Regions from separate parts of the Oleiagrimonas sp. MCCC 1A03011 genome, predicted to be linked through region 2. Evidence: predicted binding sites of a transcription regulator. Region 2 holds the regulator's gene; the other holds the start of a gene.
What was found. Region 2 encodes HrcA, which represses chaperone genes, less so after heat shock. Its sites were predicted from a motif close to TTNGCACTCNNNNNNNNNGAGTGCNAA; they were not measured.
Positions count from the first base shown of each region.

Region 1: a site for HrcA is predicted at 1,694-1,720, ahead of groES (co-chaperone GroES). Genes of this name have one in related genera too.

Region 1 covers NZ_MSPY01000002.1:183,642-190,793, forward strand. The annotation lists gene BTJ49_RS04455 (protein-disulfide reductase DsbD) at 1-1,136, opposite strand, end outside; gene cutA (divalent-cation tolerance protein CutA) at 1,193-1,537, opposite strand; gene groES (co-chaperone GroES) at 1,768-2,061, shown strand; gene groL (chaperonin GroEL) at 2,179-3,837, shown strand; gene BTJ49_RS04475 (YaeQ family protein) at 3,953-4,507, shown strand; gene BTJ49_RS04480 (LTA synthase family protein) at 4,571-6,544, opposite strand; gene glnE (bifunctional [glutamate--ammonia ligase]-adenylyl-L-tyrosine phosphorylase/[glutamate--ammonia-ligase] adenylyltransferase) at 6,712-7,152, shown strand, end outside.
Region 2 covers NZ_MSPY01000003.1:347,649-354,800, forward strand. The annotation lists gene recN (DNA repair protein RecN) at 208-1,878, opposite strand; gene hrcA (heat-inducible transcriptional repressor HrcA) at 2,040-3,098, shown strand; gene grpE (nucleotide exchange factor GrpE) at 3,191-3,748, shown strand; gene dnaK (molecular chaperone DnaK) at 3,854-5,785, shown strand; gene BTJ49_RS08180 (TMEM175 family protein) at 5,843-6,433, shown strand; gene dnaJ (molecular chaperone DnaJ) at 6,430-7,152, shown strand, end outside.

The sequences.
Region 1 (7,152 bases), on a different contig from region 2:
TAGGAGAGCGCGTGGTTCCGTGCGTTCTTCGGACTGCCGCCACTTTCGAGCAAAGTGATGGCCTTCAGCGACAGAACCGGGAGTACGCATGGCATGAGGTTGAAGAGCAGTCCGCCGATCAGCGCTAAAAGCAGCACGAACAGCAGGTTCGGCGATGCACTGGTCGTTTTCGGCGACTCCTTCGGACCGCCATCTCCGTTGCCGGAGGCCGGCGGCAGGGCGACATCGACGGTGCGCGTCATCACTGGGTAGCAGATGCCGTCCTCCAGGCAGCCCTGGAAGCGCGCCTGCAGCTTCACGTGATCGGTCATTCCGCGCGTGATCGGCAGCGGCACCTCGACCTGGTCGAAGTAGACGATGCTGTCACCCGAGTATTGGTCGTGATAGGCCACGCCGTTGGGCCACTGCGGCGTGCCCAGCTTCGCGCCGTCGGCGTCGAGCAGCGTCAGCTCGGTTTTGTCGCGGTACAGGTAGTAGTGCTTCGGCATCGTCCAGCGAAGCAGCAGCGTGTTCGGTGCGGTGGCGATGGCCTCGAAGCGGAAGGCCTGCTCGGCCGGCAGGGCGTCGCCGGACGATGCGTTCTTGCCGCCGTCCGTCAGCATCTCGCTGGAGTTCTTGCCGATCGCGGTCAGCAGATCGGTGCCGCCGGCCTTGCCCTGGGTGGCCGCGCCGTTGCCGGGCAGCGTCATGGTCAGGGTCTTGGTGTACGGCGGGTAGCAGATCTTCGGATCGACCTCGTGGCAGCCCTGCATCTTCACCGCCAGCGTCAGGGTCTTCGCGTTCTTGTCCTGCAGCGTGTAGGGCAGCGTGGCGTCGATGGCGTGGTGGTAGATCTCGATGTCGCCCAGGTATTCGTCGTGTTCCTTCAGGCCGTCGGGCAGCTGCAGCGAGCCCAGTGTGGCCGCGCCGCCAGACGCCTTGGCCGAGATGCGGCTGCGATACAGGTAGTAGTCGGGCGCGATGGTCCAGTGCAGGTGGATCGTGCCCGGCGTGCGTACTTCGGCGGTGACCTGGTAGGCCTGCTCGACTGGCAGCAGACCGTCGACTTCCTGCGCGGCCAGCGGCGGCGCCAGCGCGCACAGGGCCAGCAGTGCAGTCAGCAGCAGGAGGGCGGAACGACGGAACAGAAGATGCATCGGGGACTCCGGTCCGCGCTTCGTAGCGCGGGCTCGCGTACGGGGTGAGGTAGTCATTATGACCGTGCGGGCGGCGAATCGCTTACAGCGACGCTTTCGCCCAGCCAGTCCAGGTAGGCCGGCAGGCCGTCAGCGATGTTCAGCGCGATCAGCTCGGGCACGTCGTACGGATGCAGCTCGAGCAGGCGCGCCTGCAGAGCCGCGACGGCCGCGGCGCGGGTCTTGATGAGCAGCAGCACTTCGGTGTCCTCCTGTACCGCGCCTTCCCAGCGGTAGGTGGAGGTCAGGCCGGGCAGACGGCTGACGCAGGCGGCCAGGCGCGCCTCGACGAGCGCGCGGGCGATGCGCGCGGCCGAGGCTTCGTCGGGGCAGGTGCACAGCAGCAGTCGGGCGTCGGTCATGGCATTCGGTCGCGTGAGCGTCGGACCAGTCTACGCAGCCGCGGCAGCGCGTGCAGGGGACTTTTTTCATGGCGGCCCTTGAAAGCGTCGCAGGGGTCCTCCATCTGGCGTGACAGGGCGGCGCGGTCTTCAAAACGGGATCGGCTGCCGCTAAAATTGGCACTCAACACCGCCGAGTGCTAACAAGGCGGTGAAATTTTCTTCAACATCAACGACTTGGTGGAAATGTCATGAGCAAACTGCGTCCGCTGCACGACCGCGTGATCGTCAAGCGCCTGGAAGAGGAGAAGGTCTCCGCAGGCGGCATCGTCATCCCCGATTCGGCCACCGAAAAGCCGATCCGCGGTGAAGTCCTGGCCGCCGGCGAAGGCAAGATCCTGGACGACGGCAAGGTCCGCCCGATGGCGGTCAAGGTCGGCGACAAGGTCCTGTTCGGCAAGTACTCGGGCACCGAGGTCAAGGTCGAGGGCGACGAACTGCTGGTCCTGCGCGAAGACGACATCGTGGCGGTGATCGAGGGCTGATTCCGCGCCTCCGGTCCGGCGCCGCATTCCGATGCCGAGCGCCGACCGCTGCGGGGACGCCGTCCGGCACCTACCTCCGATTTTCCATTACTGATTACCGAAAAAGGTTGAACCATCATGGCAGCTAAAGAAGTACGTTTCGGCGAAGACGCCCGCGCGCATCTGCTCAAGGGCGTGAACACGCTCGCCAACGCGGTCAAGGTCACGCTGGGCCCGAAGGGCCGCAACGTCGTGCTCGAGAAGAGCTTCGGCGCCCCGACCATCACCAAGGACGGCGTGTCCGTCGCCAAGGAAATCGAGCTGGAAGGCAAGCTCGAGAACCTCGGTGCGCAGATCGTCAAGGAAGCCGCTTCCAAGACGTCCGACATCGCCGGTGACGGCACCACCACCGCCACCGTGCTGGCGCAGGCGTTCATCCGCGAGGGCATGAAGGCGGTCGCCGCCGGCATGAACCCGATGGATCTGAAGCGCGGCATCGACAAGGCCGTGACCGCGGCCGTCGGCGAGCTGAAGAACCTGTCCAACCCGACCGCCGACGACAAGGCGATCGCCCAGGTCGGCACCATCTCGGCCAACTCCGACGCCAACATCGGCGACATCATTGCCGAGGCCATGAAGAAGGTCGGCAAGGAAGGCGTGATCACGGTCGAGGAAGGCTCGGGCCTGGACAACGAGCTGGACGTGGTCGAGGGCATGCAGTTCGACCGCGGCTACCTGTCGCCGTACTTCATCAACAACCAGCAGAGCCAGCAGGTCGAGATGGAAGACCCGTTCATCCTGCTGCACGACAAGAAGGTCTCCAACGTGCGTGACCTGCTGCCGGTGCTCGAGGCCGTCGCCAAGGCCGGCAAGCCGCTGCTGATCGTTGCCGAGGAAGTCGAGGGCGAGGCGCTGGCCACGCTGGTGGTCAACACCATCCGCGGTATCGTCAAGGTCGCCGCCGTCAAGGCGCCGGGCTTCGGTGATCGTCGCAAGGCGATGCTGGAAGACATGGCCGTGCTGACCTCCGGTCAGGTCATCTCCGAGGAAGTCGGTCTGCAGCTGGAGAAGGCCACGATCAACGATCTGGGTCGTGCCAAGCGCGTCGTCATCACCAAGGAAAACACCACCATCATCGATGGCGCCGGTGAAGCCGAGAAGATCCAGACCCGCATCGGCCAGATCAAGGCGCAGATCGAGGAGACCTCCTCGGACTACGACCGCGAGAAGCTGCAGGAGCGCGTGGCCAAGCTGGCCGGCGGCGTGGCCGTCATCAAGGTCGGTGCCGCCACCGAGGTCGAGATGAAGGAGAAGAAGGCGCGCGTCGAGGACGCCCTGCACGCCACGCGTGCGGCCGTCGAGGAAGGCGTGGTCCCGGGCGGCGGCGTCGCCCTGATCCGCGCGCTGTCCGCGGTCGAGGGTCTGACCGGCGACAACGTCGACCAGAACCACGGCATCGCCATCACCCGTCGCGCCCTGGAAGCGCCGCTGCGCGAGATCGTCAGCAACGCCGGCGAAGAAGCCAGCGTGGTGCTGAACAAGGTCAAGGAAGGCAAGGGCAACTTCGGCTACAACGCCGCCACCGGCGAATTCGGCGACATGATCGAATTCGGCATCCTGGACCCGACCAAGGTCACGCGTTCGGCGCTGCAGAACGCTTCCTCGGTCGCCGGTCTGGCCATCACCACCGAGGCCGTCGTGGCCGAACTGCCGAAGGACGACAGCGCCGATGCCGGCGCCGGTGCCGGCGGCATGGGTGGCATGGGCGGTATGGGTGGCATGGGCGGCATGATGTAAGCCCGGTCATTCGACCTGCGACACGAAAAACCCCGCTTCGGCGGGGTTTTTCTTTGTCCGGTTTCCGCGGGTGCGGCGGCGTACAATGGCGGATTGTCCCGGGGAATCCACGCGCATGGCGCTCAGCTCCACCATCCACAAGGCCGAACTGTCGATCAGCGACATGGATCGGCATTACTACGCCAGCCACGCGCTGACCGTTGCCCGTCATCCGTCGGAGACTGAACAGCGCATGATGGTGCGGCTGCTGGCATTCGCGCTGTACGCCGATGACCGGCTGCGGTTCGGTCGCGGCCTCAGCGATGACGACGAGCCGGCGCTGTGGCGTAAGGACTACAGCGAGGCGATCGAGCTGTGGATCGACGTCGGCGAGCCGGACGAGGCTCGCGTGCGCAAGGCCTGCGGTCGGGCGCAGCAGGTGGTGGTGATCAATTACGGCGGGCATGCCGCAGAGCTGTGGTGGGCGCGCGTCGGTGCGACGCTGCGGCGTCACCGCAATTTGTGTGTGCTGGACGTGGATGCCTCGACGCTGGAGCAGCTGGTCGCGCGCTGCGATCGCGGCATGCGCTGGCAGTGCCTGATCCAGGACGGCGAATTGCAGCTCATCGATGGCGACCGCACGCTGGCGGTGCGGCTGGATGCGCGCATGGGCGACTACGCGGTGGCCTGACTCCCGGTCATCGCGGCGACGGGCGCGGATCGAGCCGCGTCCGCCGGTCGCTGTTCGAAGGGGTCAGGGTGAGGAGACCGATGGTGTCGCCGCCTGCGGCTGGGAGTTCGGCATCGTGTCGGCGGCGGTCCGGGCGTGTTCCGAAGGCGTCGACGGCGAGGCCATCGTCGCGGCCTTCGCCCACAGCGCATCGTCGAGTTTGCCCTTCAGGCGCAGGCGGGCGATGTTGGTCATGCCCTTGTCCAATTGCTTCTGATCGGCGTCTTCGTCCGGTTTCGGCGCGTCCGGTGCGCGCGTGAGCGCGGCGAGCTTCGGTGCGACCAGCTGCGTCAACGCGAAGTAGTTGTCGTGGATCGCGGTGCGCGCCAGTAGCATGCCCGGCAGTTCCCACGCGGCCACGTTCTTTTCGACCGGCTTGCCCGTCTTCAGGCGCGAGGTGTCGATCAGCAGGTACGGCACGGTCTGTACCAGGAAGCCCTGGCCGTTGCGGAAGCCGGCCTGCTGGAACGCCGGCACGATGGCCGGCAGGTGATCGCCGAAGAACACGATCAGCGTCGGCCGCTTGCGCTGGGCCAGCGTGTCGGCCAGGCGGCCCAGCTGCTGGTCGGCATGGCGGATGTGGTAGATGTAGTTCTGCAGCTCGACCTTGGCCTGTCCCGTCACCGTCGGCGGCACCGGAATGGCGTCGCGCACCTTGGTGTCGATGCCGAAATCCTGGTTGTACGGCCCGTGTGCCTCGATGCTGATGCCGAGCACGAAGCGCGGCGGTCCGTCGGCCGGCAGCTGACGCAGAAGTTCGTCGGTGAACGACTTGTCGGACATGTACTTGCCGTCGTGCACCGCGTCGTTTGGCGGGAAGTCGTTCTGCGAGACGAAGCGGTCGAAGCCCAGCGCCTTGAACGCCGTGGAGCGGTTCCAGAAGCCCGGATCGTTGCCGTGCACGGCCAGGGTCTCGTAGCCGTGCTGCTTCAGCAGCCGCACGATGCCGGGAATGGTCTTGCTGTGGATCTGCAGGTACGGGAACTGGATATCCGGGAAGTAGCGCAGCGGCAGACCGGTGAGCACTTCGAACTCGGTGCGGATGGTGCCGCCGCCGAAAGTCGGCGAATGCATCTCGCCGGACACGCCGTGCCGGGCCAGTCGCCGCAGGTTGGGCATGAAGTCGGTGCCCTGCGGATAGCCGTTGAGGATGGTCGGGTCGAAGAACGACTCGCTCAGAATGACGATGATGTCGGGCTTGCCGTCGTTGTCGGCCGCCGCGTTGTCCGCGGATTTCGCGCGCTGGATCGCCGGGTCGTAGCTGGCCATCATCTGCAGTGCGTCGCCGACGTTGGGCTTGTCCTTTTCCGCGCTGTACTGCAGGCGGAACAGCATCAGCGAGCTGATCAGGCCGGTGTGTTTGGCGGTGGCCTTGGCCGACCACGGCTGCATGCCCAGCGCGCCGCGGCTGTAGACCACGGACCAGGAAGAAAGGCCGAGCGCGAGGGTGCCCAGCAGCGCGAACGCGATCATGCCGCCGGCGAGCCGGTGGCGCGAACGGCGCTGCAGCAGCCGTGGCTCGTAGCGGATCAGCGCCGCCAGCAGCACGATGCCGCCGAGGATCAGCAGATACGGCCATGCGCTGTGCGGCAGGTAGCCGCTGAGCAGTTCGCCGCCGCCGTCGCCCATCTGTCCGACCATCTGGAAATCGGCCGGCATCAACGGCGAGCCGAGGTTGGCGACTTTGAGCGCATTGACGCCGAACACCAGTGCTTCCGCGCCGAGGGCGAGCACGAAGGCCAGCAGCGCCTTGCGCATCAGCACCAGCAGGAACAGTGCCAGCAGCAGGCCGGGCAGCGCATTGGCGATCATGCGCCAGGGCGCGGCCCACCAGTGCGCCCAGGCCGGGGAACTCCACAGCGCGCGCGGTGCGACCCCGGCACCGCCATCAAGCAGGCTCGTGGCCAGCACGAACAGCGCCGACAGCACGACGAGAAGCCCCGCCTTCGACCACGGCGACCATTGCGCCAGGGGCTTGATGTGTACGGAATGTGTCATGGACGAACCCGCATCGTGGCTTGCCGTGCGCCGTCGTGGCGCATCTCTGCAAGCATACTGAAGTGTAAATGTAACGATACGGACATGAACGCCAGATCACGAACGAAACGCCGGTATGCGGCCGTTCAGGTGCTGGCGTGCGGCGTCATGCAGGCGATAATGCACGCATGAGCACCCTTCCGTTGCCGCAATCGCTCGAGAGCCGGGTGGCCGAGCGTTACGCCGAAATCATCGCCCGTTGCCGCACGGCCGGCGTCACGGTTCAGGATGATGCCGGCGTCGCCGAGCGCATCCGCCGCATGCTGCTGGTCAGCGATTTCGCCGGCGAGGTGCTGATGCGCCAGCCGCACTTGCTCGGCGCGGCCGGGCTCGACTGGCTGCGTGGCGGGGGCGATGTCGCGACCCGCGCAGAAAAACTGCATCTGCCCGAGGATGAGACCGGGTGCATGCGGGCCTTGCGCGAGTTCCGCGATGCCGAGGCGATGCGCCTGGTGTTCCGCGACGCCAACGGGCTGGATGCGCTCAGCGACACGCTCGGCGATACCAGCGCGTTGTACGAGGCGCTGCTCCAGCGCGCGCTGGCCTGGTCGGAGGCACACATCGCGGAG
Region 2 (7,152 bases):
GGGGAAGAGCTGTCGAGGGTTTGTTGGACCGGCGCCTATTGGGGGGAGGGGGTGGAGCCGATCCCTCGATGACCATGCGAAGCAGGCGGGTCATCTGCGGTCGCCATCACGGCGATACGGAACATTAGATGGTCCTGCATCGCGATTAGTTCAAGCCGATGTTCCGATCGGTTCAGCCGCCGTTTCTTTTTTGCCGGCGGGGCGGACTCAGCCCTGGGCCTGCTTGAGCATCTTGCGCGCGTGCGCCTCGGTCTCGCGGGTGATTTCGATGCCGCCCAGCATGCGCGCCAGCTCCCGGCTGCGCTGTTTGCCATCCAGGGTCTCGATGCGGGTACGCGTGGTGTCGTCCTCGCTCTGCTTGCTGACCTTGATGTGTGCGTGGCCCTGCGCTGCGACTTGGGGGAGATGCGTCACACACAGGGTCTGGCAGCGGTCGCCGAGCGTGCGCAGCTTCTGGCCGACGACCTCCGCCACCGCGCCGCCGATGCCGCTGTCGACCTCGTCGAAGATCATGCAACCCACACTGTCCATGCCCAGCGCGGCGACCTCGACGGCGAGACTGATGCGTGCCAGTTCGCCGCCCGAGGCGACCTTGCGCAGTGCCCGCGGCGGCTGCCCCGGGTTGGCGCTGACCTCGAATTCGCAGCGTTCTGCGCCGAGTGCGTCGGGATCGTCGCCATCACGCGGCGTGAGCGAGACCTGGAAGCGGCCTCCGGCCATGCCGAGTTCCTGCATCAATGCCGTGATCTGTTCGCCCAGCGTTGCAGCGGCCTTGGCGCGGGCCTTGCTCAGCTCGGCGGCGGCCTTGGCATAGCGGCTCGCGCATTCGTCGCGCTCGCGCCGCAGGCGTTCGAGAGTCGCGCCCGCGCCTTCCAATTCCTCGAGTTCGGTCGCCAGCGTCTCGGCTTTCTGCTGCAACTCTTCCAGCGGCAGGCGGTGACGTCGCCCCAGATCGTGCAGGCGGGCCAGGTGCTGATCGACCTCGGCGAAGCGCTCGGGGTCCATGTCCAGGTCGCTGGCGTAGTGGCCGAGGCCGTCGATGGCCTCGCCGAGCTGGATCTCGGCGTTTTCCAGTAGCGCGGCCAGTGGTTCCAGGCGACTGTCGAGTTCGGCCAGGCGGGCCAGTTCGGTCTGCGCGCGTCCGACGGCGCGGCGCGCGGCGAATTCGCTGTCGCCGTCGAGCAGCTCGCTGAGTCCGTTGGCGCCTTCCAATAGCCGGCCGGCGTTGGCCAGGCGGCGGTGGTCGGCTTCCAGCTCCTGCAGGTCTTCGGGCGCGAGGCTCCAGCGTTGCAGGGCCTCGACCTCGTGGCGCAGCAGGGCAATGCGCTCGTCGCGATCCTCGCCGCCGGTTAGTGCCTCGATGCGCCGGCCGCAGTCGCGCCAGGCGCGAGTCTGTTCGGCCACACGCTCACGCAAGGGGGCCGCCTGCGCGAACGCGTCGAGCAGGGCCAGTTGATGCGTGCGCGAGAGCAGCGCCTGGTGTTCGTGCTGACCGTGGATCTCGACAATCAGCGCCGCCAGCTCCGACAGCTGGGTCAGCGTGGCCGGCCGCCCGTTGATCCAGGCGCGGGAGCTGCCTTCGGCCTTGAGCACGCGGCGCAGATTGCAGTGCCCGTCGTCGTCCAGCTCCTGCTGGGCCAGCCAGTCCCGCGCGGCGGGCAGGGCGGACAGGTCGAATTCGGCCGAGAGCTCGGCACGGTCGCTACCGGCGCGGACCAGCGCGCTATCGGCGCGGGCGCCGGACAGCAGCATCAGCGCGTCGACAAGCAGGGACTTTCCGGCACCGGTCTCACCGGTGACCACGGTCATGCCGGGGCCGAAGCCGATCTCGGCTTCCTCGACCACGGCGAAATTGCGCACGTAAAGCGAGCTGAGCATAGACAAACCCGGACGATGACGTCGCTGATTGTAGCGATACGCGTCTCATATCTGCAGACAGCGGACGATCTTCAATCGAGGCGAGGTGGACACGAGGGGCTTGCAACGCTCGCGTTCAACCCTTATTCAGTCCACAGGTATCCACGCAAACCCGGTTTTTCATGAGCCCATCGCACGGTCCGGATCTCGACGCACGCTCCCGCCGCCTTCTGCGCGCGCTGATCGGCCAGTACCTGACCGACGGCGAGCCGGTCGGTTCGCGCACGCTGTCCAAGTCCTCGGGACTGGACGTGAGCCCGGCGACCATCCGCAACATCATGGCCGATCTGGAGGAATCCGGTCTGGTGGCGTCGCCACACACGTCCGCCGGACGCATTCCCACGCCGCGCGGGCTGCGCCTGTTCGTGGACAGCCTGCTTGAGCTGCGTCCGCTGACCGGCGAAGACCTGGCGCGCCTGCGCCAGCAGCTTCCACCGACACCGAACAGCTCGCTGGACCTGTTCAACAGCACCTCGTCGCTGCTTTCGGCGATGACCCATTTCGTCGGTCTGGTAACTGTGCCGCGACATTCGGACTTCTCCCTTCGCCACATCGACTTCGTGCCGCTGGAAGGCGCGCGTGTACTGGTCATTCTGGTGTTTGCCGACAACCAGGTGCAGAACCGCGTGGTGCAGCTGAGTGAGCCGTTGAGCGCGGGAGCGCTGGAACAGGCGGCGAATTACCTCAACAGCGAATTCGCCGGGCTGCGTCTGGACGAGATCCGCACGCGCCTGCTGGCCGAGCTGAAGGCCGCCGGCCACGAATTGAACGAATTGCTGAGCAATGCGGTGGAGCTGGCTTCGGCCTCGTTCGCGCCGCAGGCCGAGGCCGACATGGTGCTCAGCGGGCAGACCAACCTGATGGGCTATCAGGAGCTGTCCGACCTGGATCGCCTGCGTGAACTGTTCGAGGCCTTCCAGCGCAAGCGCGATCTGATGCAGTTGCTGGATGTGTGCGCGAAGGCCCCCGGCGTGCGCCTGTTCATCGGTGAGGAGTCGGGTTACGCCGCGCTCGACGGCTGCTCCGTGGTGACCGCCACCTATGGCACCGAGGGCCGCGTGCTGGGCACAGTAGGCGTGATCGGACCGACCCGCATGGCCTACGATCGCGTGATTCCCGTCGTGCAGGCGACCGCCGGATTGCTCGGCGATGCCTTGAATCGCGTCACGGCGACCCTATAACCCTCGCCAGAGCGGTCGTTTCCGCACACCAACCCAAACCGAACCGGCCTGCGGCGCTGTCGCGGGTCCTCATGAAGTTGCCTGGAGCCATGATGGAAGACACCAAGCCGAACGCACCGGACACGGCGCCCGATCAGGAGCCGTCCAGCACGTCGCAGGACGGCGAGACCTCGATGCAGGAGCTGGAAACCCTGACCGCCCAATTGGCCGAGGCCGAGCGCAGCGTCGCGGACATGCGCGACACCCTGCTGCGCGAGCGTGCCGAGATCGAGAATCAGCGCCGCCGCCTGCAGCGCGAGCTGGAACAGGCCCGCCGCTTCGCCAACGAGCGCGTGCTCTCGGACCTGCTGCCGGTCTGCGACAGCCTGGAGCAGGGCCTGGCCGTGCAGACCGAGGAGGTCGCGCCACTGCGCGAAGGCATGCAGCTGACGCTCAAGTCACTGTTGAAGGTCGCCGAGCAGAACGGCCTGAAGGCGATCGACCCGCTGCACAAGCCGTTCGATCCGGAACAGCACCAGGCCATGAACATGGTCGAGACCGATCAGCACGCCCCCGACACCGTCGTCGCCGTGCTGCAGAAGGGCTACGTACTCAACGACCGACTGCTGCGCCCTGCGCTGGTTGCGGTCGCCAAGGCGCCCAGCGCCTGAAAAACCGTGCCGCGCGCGTCTTGAATCGCCGCGCGGCATCCCCCACCTAGAAATCAACGGCGGCCGCGGGGGCCGCATCACAGAAATTTTCGGAGAGTGAAGACCATGGGCAAGATCATCGGTATCGACCTCGGCACCACCAATTCGTGCGTGGCGGTGATGGAGGGTTCATCCACGCGCGTCATCGAGAATTCCGAGGGTGACCGCACCACGCCTTCCATCGTCGCCTTCAGCAAGGACGGCGAAGTGCTGGTGGGCGCCTCGGCCAAGCGTCAGGCGGTGACCAATCCGGCCAACACCTTCTACGCGGTCAAGCGTCTGATCGGCCGCAAGTTCAAGGACGCCGAAGTGCAGAAGGACATCGACCTGGTGTCCTACAAGATCTTCGAGCACGACAACGGTGATGCCTGGGTGCAGACCTCCGACGGCAAGAAGATGGCGCCGCCGGAAGTGTCGGCCAAGGTGCTGATGAAGATGAAGAAGACCGCCGAGGACTTCCTGGGCGAGCCGGTCACCGAAGCCGTCATCACGGTGCCCGCGTACTTCAACGATTCGCAGCGTCAGGCGACCAAGGATGCCGGCAAGATCGCCGGTCTGGAGGTCAAGCGCATCATCAACGAGCCGACCGCGGCCGCGCTGGCCTATGGCCTGGACAAGAAGGGCGGCGACCGCAAGATCGCGGTCTACGATCTGGGCGGCGGCACGTTCGACGTGTCGATCATCGAGATCGCCGAAGTCGATGGCGAGAAGCAGTTCGAAGTGCTGGCCACCAACGGCGACACGTTCCTGGGCGGCGAGGACTTCGATCAGCGCGTCATGGACTACCTGGTCGACGAGTTCAACAAGGATCAGGGCATCGATCTGCGCAAGGACCCGCTGGCCCTGCAGCGTCTGAAGGACGCCGCCGAGCGCGCCAAGATCGAGCTGTCCTCCAGCCACCAGACCGAGGTCAACCTGCCGTACGTGACGGCCGACGCCTCCGGTCCCAAGCATCTGAACATCAAGCTGACCCGCGCCAAGCTGGAAGCGCTGGTCGGGGACCTGGTCAAGCGTTCCATCGATCCGTGCCGCACCGCGCTGGATGACGCCGGTCTGCGTGTGTCCGACGTCGACGAGGTGATCCTGGTCGGTGGTCAGACCCGCATGCCCAAGGTGCAGGAAGCGGTCAAGGACTTCTTCGGCAAGGAGCCGCGCAAGGACGTCAATCCGGACGAGGCCGTGGCCGTGGGCGCGGCGATCCAGGGCGGCGTGCTGGGTGGCGACGTCAAGGACGTCCTGCTGCTGGACGTGACCCCGCTGAGCCTGGGCATCGAGACCATGGGCGGCGTGTTCACCAAGCTGATCGAGAAGAACACCACGATTCCGACCAAGGCGTCGCAGATCTTCTCCACCGCTGACGACAACCAGACCGCGGTCACCGTGCACGTGCTGCAGGGCGAGCGCGAGCAGGCGCAGTACAACAAGTCGCTGGCCCGCTTCGACCTGGCCGGTATCGATCCCGCGCCGCGCGGCATGCCGCAGATCGAGGTCAGCTTCGACATCGACGCCAACGGCATCCTGCACGTGCACGCCAAGGACAAGAAGACGGGCAAGGAACAGAAGGTCGAGATCAAGGCCGGCTCGGGTCTGTCCGAGGAAGAAGTCGAGCGCATGGTCGCCGACGCCGAGTCGCACCGCGAGGACGACAAGAAGTTCCAGGAACTGGTCACCACGCGGAACAAGGCCGACCAGATGGTGCATGCCACCCGCAGCGCGCTGAAGGAGCACGGTGACAAGGCCGGCGACCAGATCGGCGGCATCGAGGAGGCGCTGTCGGATCTCGAGAAGGCGATGGAAGGCGACGACAAGGACGCCATCGAGTCCAAGATGAGCAAGCTCGAGCAGGTCGCGCAGCCGCTGTTCGCGGCGGCCCAGGGCGCCGGTCAGGCCGGTCCCGAGGCGGCCGGTCAGCAGGCCCCGGGTGGCGGTTCGGCCCAGCCCGAGGACGTGGTCGACGCCGAATTCACCGAAGTGAAGGACGACGACAAGAAGAGCTGAGCGAAATCGGGCCGGACGGCGTGACCGTCCGGCCCTCTTCGTTCGTGGGGGGGCACGGTGAACAAGGGGCGACTGGAAGCATTCAGCGACGGCGTGCTGGCCATCGTCATCACCATCATGGTGCTGGAGATGAAAGCCCCGCATGGCACCGACCTGGCTTCGCTGCTGCCCGTGTTGCCGGCTTTTCTCAGTTACGTTCTCAGCTTCGTCTACGTCGGCATCTACTGGAACAACCATCACCATTTCCTGCAGGCCGCTCGGCATGTCAGCGGATCGGTGCTATGGGCCAATCTGCATCTGTTGTTCTGGCTGTCCCTGTTTCCGTTCGCGACCGCATGGATGGGTGAGAACCATTTCGCCGCCGTACCGGTGGCGTTGTATGGTGTCGTGCTGCTGATGGCCGGACTGGCCTGGCAGCCTTTCCAGTTCACCTTGATTCGCGCCAACGGCGGGCGCGATGGGGAGATGGCGCGAATGCTGCTGTCACGCCGTGACTGGAAAGGTATCCTTGCGCCGCTTCTTTATGCCTGTGCGATCCCGCTGGCTTTCGTCAGCGTCTGGTTCTCGGGCTTGATTTACATCCTCGTTGCCTCGATGTGGTTGGTACCCGATCGACGCATCGAAGGCTCAATGAAACATCGCTCATGAGCAAGACCTGCTACTACGAAACCCTGGGTGTCGAGCGCAGTGCCGACACGGCCACGATCAAGAAGGCATTCCGTCGCGTGGCGATGAAATGCCATCCCGACCGCTGTCCGGACGATCCCGAGGCGCAGGAGCGCTTCAAGGAGGCCAAGCAGGCCTACGAGATCCTGTCCGATGCCGACAAGCGAAGCATGTACGACCAGTACGGCCATGCGGCGTTCGAAGGCGGCATGGGCGGCGGTCACGGCGCTGGCGGATTCGGCGACATGGGCGACATCTTCGGCGATATCTTCGGCGACATCTTCGGTGGCGCCGGCCGACGCGGCCCGCAGCGCGGTTCCGATCTGCGCTACATCCTCGAGATGGACCTGGAAGAGGCCGTGTTCGGCCTCGAGAAAGAGATCAAGGTTCCGACCCTGGTCGCCTGCGACGACTGCCAGGGCAGTGGCTCGGAGGACGGCAAGCTCGATACCTGCGGGACCTGCAACGGTCACGGTCAGGTGCGCATGCAGAACGGCATCTTCTCGATCCAGCAGCCCTGTCCGCATTGCGGCGGTAGCGGGCGTTCGATCAAGAACCCGTGCAAGACCTGCAAGGGCGAGGGGCGCTACCGCAATACCCGCACGCTGTCGGTGAACATTCCCGCCGGCGTCGACACCGGCGACCGCGTGCGCCTGACCGGGCAGGGCGAAGCCGCCCCGGCGGGCGGGCAGGCCGGTGAC